Regions from separate parts of the Mesorhizobium sp. B2-5-11 genome, predicted to be linked through region 1. Evidence: predicted binding sites of a transcription regulator. Region 1 holds the regulator's gene; each other region holds the start of a gene.

The links. The regulator LexA, encoded in region 1, represses DNA repair genes until DNA is damaged. The targets are predictions, from matches to a motif close to TGTTCNNNNTGTGTTCNG.
Region 2: the regulator LexA is predicted to act here: its motif matches at 1,003-1,020, upstream of FJ490_RS01125 (2'-5' RNA ligase family protein).
Region 3: the regulator LexA is predicted to act here: its motif matches at 1,150-1,167, upstream of FJ490_RS10735 (DNA recombination protein RmuC).

The regions. Positions count from the first base shown of each region.
Region 1 covers NZ_VFUK01000001.1:1,335,272-1,337,538, reverse strand. Annotated here, with positions in the region: gene FJ490_RS06850 (ComEC/Rec2 family competence protein) at 1-405, shown strand, start outside; gene lexA (transcriptional repressor LexA) at 399-1,142, opposite strand; gene FJ490_RS06840 (TetR/AcrR family transcriptional regulator C-terminal domain-containing protein) at 1,610-2,267, shown strand, end outside.
Region 2 covers NZ_VFUK01000001.1:242,181-244,447, forward strand. Annotated here, with positions in the region: gene FJ490_RS01120 (fumarylacetoacetate hydrolase family protein) at 1-783, opposite strand, end outside; gene FJ490_RS01125 (2'-5' RNA ligase family protein) at 1,204-1,689, shown strand; gene FJ490_RS01130 (nuclear transport factor 2 family protein) at 1,820-2,173, shown strand.
Region 3 covers NZ_VFUK01000002.1:707,733-709,999, reverse strand. Annotated here, with positions in the region: gene FJ490_RS10735 (DNA recombination protein RmuC) at 1-1,117, opposite strand, end outside; gene def (peptide deformylase) at 1,221-1,751, shown strand; gene fmt (methionyl-tRNA formyltransferase) at 1,758-2,267, shown strand, end outside.

The DNA of each region.
Region 1 (2,267 bases):
GACATCTTCGATTCCGCGCAACTTCCGGCGGGAGCGCCTTTCTATTGCTTCACGGGCCTGTGCATGGCCCGGCATACCTCGGGGGCGATCATCGCGCAGGTGGAGGATCGCAAGGACGCCTGGAGGGCCTGCTCCTATGCGGATCTGATCGTCATCAACGACCCCGCGGGCTACGATCCCTGCCACAATCCGCTGGTTCTCGTCATCACCAAGCGGCAGCTCGCTCGTAAGGGAAGTGCCGCCGTCTTCTTCGACCAGCAATCGGCGACGGCACCGGCACGGGTCAGCTTTGCCGTCGACAGGCCATATCGGCCTTGGCACGAACAGCGGAAATTCTCACGCGAGGCAAGGGGACTGCCGCCTTACCGTAAACCCGAAAAGCCCACCGCCGACCCCGCTCAGTAGCGCCTGATCAGGCCGACCAGCTTGCCTTGCACCTTGACCCTGTCCGGTCCGAAAATACGTGTTTCATAGGCCGGATTGGCAGCCTCGAGCGCAATCGAAGCACCCTTTCGGCGGAAGCGCTTCAGCGTTGCTTCCTCCTCGTCCACCAGGGCCACGATGATCTCGCCGGGACTTGCGGTGTCGGCATTGCGGATGATGACCGTGTCGCCGTCGAAAATGCCGGCCTCGATCATCGAATCGCCCTTGACCTCCAGCGCATAGTGTTCGCCGCCCATGATCATGTCAGGCGGCACTGAAATGGAATGCGTCTGATGCTGGATGGCGTCGATCGGCACACCCGCTGCGATGCGACCCATGACCGGGATCGACACCGCTGAAACCGCATCGTCGTCATTGCCGGCAGCGGGCAGACGCGAAGACGTCGCCGGCTTGATCTGCCGGCTAGGGCTGCTGCCCTGTCCGAGGCTGCCCTGGATGACGCTCGGGGAGAACTTCTTTGCCGCGTTAAGACCCGGCGCGATCGAGTCCGGCAGGCGCAGCACCTCCAGCGCGCGCGCCCGGTTGGGCAGGCGGCGAATGAAGCCGCGCTCCTCCAACGCCGTGATCAGCCGATGAATTCCCGACTTGGAGGCGAGGTCCAGCGCTTCCTTCATCTCGTCGAAGGACGGCGGAATGCCGCTTTCCTTCAGCCGTTCATGGATGAACATCAAGAGTTCATGTTGCTTGCGCGTGAGCATGGCGGCCCCCAAAGGCATTGCACAAAGGGTCTGGAACCAGAATCAGAAAACAAACCCAGAACAAACACTATCTGTTCCAGTTGTGTTCCGCAACCATTTAAAGTTTAATGAATTTGTTAAGGCGACGGAAACGAAATGCCCTCCCGCAGCCAGCATCCTGCCAGCGCGGTCCGTCGTCAATGCGCTCCCGGGCCCTTTGAAACTATTTTGGTTAATGGCCTGTGGCCCGACCGGTCTCCACTCTTGGCACATGCCTGCAAGCTGGGTGACCGGCAGGTGCGGGGTGCGTTTGGGCGGATTAGAAACCCCTGCGGCTCGTGAACGAAACGAAACCAAAATGCCAACTTCCCGCCGGAAAACGACGAGGCACCACCACTGGTCGCGATGGGCTGCGTTCGCTCGCTCCTTGCTTCCCGTTCGCTTGACGAAACCGTATAATAATGTACGGTTTTCGAAGAGGAACACCAATGACCACGCCGAAGCAGGCCGCGCGACGCGAACGGATAGAGGAGGCCGCCTATGCGGTGCTCCGGGAAACCGGCTACAAGAGCGCCTCCCTGCTTGCTATCGCCAAGCGGGCATCGGCCTCGAACGAAACCCTCTACAACTGGTACGGCAACAAGCAGACCCTGTTTCGATCCTTGATCGAAGCCAATGCGGGAGAGGCAAGGAAGCTGCTGGAGGACGCCCTTCACCAGGCGCGCGATCCGCTCGAAACCCTGAACTTGCTCGGGCCAGTCCTGCTGACCCTCGTGACGGGCGACAAGGCGGTGGCGCTCAATCGCGCCGCGGCCGGCGACGTCAACGATACAGGCACGCTTGGCCAATCGATCGCGCAATTCGGCCGCAATACCATAATGCCGCTTGTTGGCGACCTGCTTCGAACCGCAAGTCGGGCCGGCCTGATCGCCTGTGACGATCCTGCCGAAGCCGCCGACATCTACATCAGTCTTTTGATCGGCGATCTCCAGGTTCGCCGGATCGTTGGGGTGCTCGAGGAACTGCCTCGGGCGGAAATCGAGCAAAGATCGAACCGGGCGTTCACCCTGTTCTTGCGCCTCTATGCGGCCAGCCCTTGCCCGGGCGGCAAAACAGCCGGCCCGTTTCCAGGGCGCTCTTCTCACC
Region 2 (2,267 bases), 1.1 Mb from region 1:
GCCGTCGAACAGGCGGATGAAGGGGCCGAGCGAGGCGGAGGCGTTGTTGTCCTTGGCCTTGCCGAGCAGCAGCGCGGAGCGCCCTTCGACATCGCGCAGATTGACGTCGTTGCCGATGGTGGCGCCGAGGATCCTGCCGCTTGAGGCGGCGATCATGGCGATCTCCGGCTCCGGATTGTTCCAGGTAGAGACGGGATGCAGGCCGACATCGGCGCCGAAACCGACCGAGGCCATCGGCTGGCATTTGGTGAAGATCTCGGCGTCGGGGCCGATGCCCACTTCCAGATATTGCGACCAGGCGCCGCGTGCGATGAGCTTGGCCTTGATCTCCATCGCTTCCGGTGAACCGGGCTTGAGCTTGGACAGATCGTGGCCGATCAGCCCGGCAATGTCGGCGCGGATGGCGTCGGCCTTTTCCGCCGAACCGCGCGCCTGTTCCTCGATGACGCGTTCCAGCAGGCTGACGACGAAGGTGACGCCCGAGGCCTTGATCGCCTGCAGGTCGACGGGGGAGATGAGATAGGGCCTTGCCGGATCACGCGCGGCCTCGAAACTGTTGGCCGCGATATCATCGAGCGAGCCGATCGGCTTGCCCTTGGCCGAGCGCACATAACCGGCCGGATCGGCCATCTCGCAGATATCGCGCACGGTCGGCGCCGTGCTCGACGTGATGTCGAAGACGGTGCCATCACGCACCGTGACCACCAGGGGATGCGCGGCGTCGCTGCTTCTGGCGCGCCCGACAAAAAGGCCTTCGGCGGGCAGATGCATCGGGTTTGTCATGCGTGCGGTCCTCTGATCATCAAAAATGCGGCTCGCTGGTTCGGCGCGGCACTTTCACCGGATTCCTGTCAAAGGTCTATCCCGTTTGTGGTGAGCCAGGCGCCATGTCTGCCGGCGTCGTCGGCGATTGGCGTACCGCAAGGAAGCACTCCTTCGGGGGTTGAATGCATGCGGCGGTGCGGGAGTCCCGACGCCTGCGTCATTTTTCCGGCTTGCACATGTTCTCGTTTTGTTCTAATATGCCCAACCTGAGTCAATGGGCGGACGAAATCAGTGAGTGGGCAACCCGCATTCGGAACCGCGAAGAACGGCCAGGCCTTTTTCCGATGGGAACAGGCCGGGAAGCATTTCCACCGGCTGTTCTTTGCCATCCTCGTCGGCAGCGCGATTGCTGGTCGTCTCGCGCGAAAGGCCATTGCCTTGAACCGTGAGTTCGGATTGCAAGGCTGGCTGGTTCCGGAAAATCACATCCACATCTCGCTTGTCGGCCTCGGCGACCATGAGGAGTACCCGCAGGAGTTGGCAGAGGCCGCCTGTCATATCGGATCGATGATCGTTGCAAAGCCCTTCGAGGTCTCGTTCGATCGCCTGTCGGCTTTTGGCGGTGGTGCACTGGTCCTGCGCGGCAGCGATGGCAATCCGTCGCTGCAGAAGTTCTGGCGTGACCTGACGGCGGTGATCTCGGACAGCCCGCTAAAACCCTTTCTCACCAGGTCCATCGAACCGCATGTTACATTGCTTCGTGATGAAGTGGGCGTCCCCAGCATTCGCGAGCGGTCGATCGACCCGATCGGCTGGACTGTCCGGGATTTTGTGCTGATCCACAGTCTCATTGGGAAGGGCGCCTACAAGCAGCCCGGACGTTGGCGGCTGACCGGCCAGGACGATGCACTGCCCGCCATGTGAGAGCCTGCATCGTCCTCACATAGTCCGCGCGGTCCATCATCCTGACATGGCATGTCAGCTACCAGACGGCACGACGATGGCAGGCCGCCAACCTTTCCCTATTTGCAATGCGTCTGAACAGGAGGAACACATGACCAACACGGAAATTGCCAAGGATTTCACGGAGCTTCTCAAGCGCGGTGACTACGAAAGTGCTGCCGAGAAATACAATGCCGACGACATCGTCAGCTATGAGGCCATGGAGGGGCCGATGGCCGTCTGCCGCGGCAAGGACGCCGTCAAGCAGAAAGGCCAGTGGTGGCAGGAAAACAACGAAGTCCATGGCGGCTCGGTCGAGGGCCCTTATGTCAACGGCGACCAGTTCGCCGTACGCTTTACATTTGACATAACGCCCAAGGCCACGGGCCAGCGTGTCACCATGGACGAGGTTGGCCTGTACACGGTCAAGAACGGCAAGATTGCCGAAGAGCGCTTCTATTATTGAGACGGGTTTTCGGCTGTCGGCACATTTCGCCGCATCCTAAGCGGCCAGGATCATGTCCTGGCCGCTATCCGACCTGATGCACATCGTCGTCACG
Region 3 (2,267 bases), on a different contig from region 1:
TCTGGCCGCGTTTGGTCACCTTCGACGTCGAGACGAGGATGTCGTCTATATCCTTGGCCGACTGGGCAAAATGGCCCTGCAATTTGCGCACCCGCTCGTCGACGCGCGAAACATCCTCCATCAGCCGGATCACCTCGCCCTGGATCAGGTGTGCCTGCTCGCGCATACGGGCATCCTTCAGGATCGCCTGGATGACCTGGATCGACAGCATCAGGAGCGACGGCGAGACGATGACGACGCGGGCGCGGTGCGCCTTCTGCACCACCGCCTCGAAATTTTCGTGGATCTCGGCAAACACCGATTCCGACGGCACGAACATGAAGGCGGTATCCTGCGTCTCGCCCTGGATCAGATATTTATCCGCGATATCGCGGACATGCACCTCGATGTCGCGGCGGAAGGCCTGCGACGCGACCTTCTGCTGTTCGGCGCCTTCGGCGGCGCGGATGGCGTTCCAGGCTTCCAGCGGAAACTTGGCGTCGACGGCAAGCGCCGGCGCGCCGTTGGGCATCTTCACCAGGCAATCGGGACGGCTGCCGTTGGACAAGGTCGCCTGGAACTCGTAGGCGCCGTGCGGCAGACCGTCGGCGACGATCGCTTCCATGCGCGACTGGCCGAAGGCGCCGCGCGTCTGCTTGTTGGAGAGGATCGCCTGCAATTGCACGACCTGGCCGGCGAGCGACTGGATGTTGCCTTGCGCGGTGTCGATGACGGCCAGCCGCTCCTGCAATTTGGCCAAGCTCTCATGAGTGGATTTGGTTTGCTCGGTCATGGTCTGGCCGAGGCGGCCGGTCATGGCATCGAGGCGCTGGCCGATCGATTGCGTCAGTTCCGCCTGCCGCGCGCCGAAGACTTCCGCGATGGCGCCCATGCGGCCCTGCATCTCGGCTTGGCTTTGCAATATGCCGGCCATCCGCGCCTCGGCGTCGCGGGCATGGTCGGCGGCTTCGGCAGCGGCCACGGCGCGCGCCTTGGCCGAGCGCCACAGCGCGACGACAAGCGCCACGAACAGGCCAAGAAACACAAAGGCCCCGAACGCCAGCGCATGGCCGAGCGTGATCGTGGTCGCGCCAAGCCGGGCGACAGGTTCCGAAAGGATGGATGTCAGGTCGTTCATGCACACAGCATAGACGATTCGGCCGGCCAGCACAGATCAAAACGTGAACGATCCCCCGGCGTACCGGTTGACGCCCTTTATTCAAGGTCTTAGGTGAGACGCCATGCCGATCAAGCCGCTCATCATCCTTCCCGACCCCATCCTGCGCCAGGTTTCCAAGCCGGTGGAGCGCGTCGACGCGCCCTTGCGCAAACTGGCCGACGACATGCTGGCGACCATGTATGACGCGCCCGGCATCGGGCTGGCCGCGATCCAGATCGGCGAGCCGCTGCGCATGCTGGTGATCGACCTCGCCAAGGAGGACGAGACGCCGGCGCCGCATGTCTTCATCAATCCCGAAATCCTGGAAAGCGCCGACCAGCGCTCCGTCTACGAGGAAGGTTGCCTGTCGATTCCCGACTATTATGCCGAGGTCGAACGCCCGGCTTCCGTGCGGGTCAAGTATCTCGACCGCGATGGCAAGCTGCAGGAAATGGAGGCCGAGGGGCTGATGGCAACCTGCCTGCAGCATGAGATCGATCATCTCAACGGCGTGCTGTTCATCGACCACATTTCGAAGCTGAAGCGCGACATGGTGGTGAAGAAGTTCAAGAAGCTGGCCAAGGACAAGGCTCCGGGCAAGCTGGTGGGATAGGGGACAATGCCCCTTCGCGTCATTTTCATGGGGACGCCGGAGTTTTCGGTGCCGACATTGCGCGCAATTGCCGATGCCGGACATGAGGTCGCGGCCGTCTACACGCAGCCGCCGCGAGCCGCCGGCCGGCGCGGCCTTGAGCTGACGCCGTCGCCGGTACAGCGCGAGGCGGAACGGCTGGGCATCGAGACGCGCACGCCGACGTCGCTCAAGGGCGAGGCCGAACAGGCAGCTTTTCGCGCGCTGCAAGCCGATATCGGCGTGGTCGTGGCTTACGGCCTGCTGCTGCCCAGGGCGGTGCTTGAGGCGCCGCGACTGGGCTGCATCAACGGCCATGCCTCGCTGTTGCCGCGGTGGCGCGGTGCGGCGCCCATCCAACGGGCGATTATGGCGGGCGACAGCGAAACCGGCATGATGGTCATGCGCATGGAAGAAGGCCTCGACACCGGCCCGGTGGGGCTGGTTGAAAAATGCGTCATCGAACCCGATATGACCGCCGGCGATCTGCATGATCGA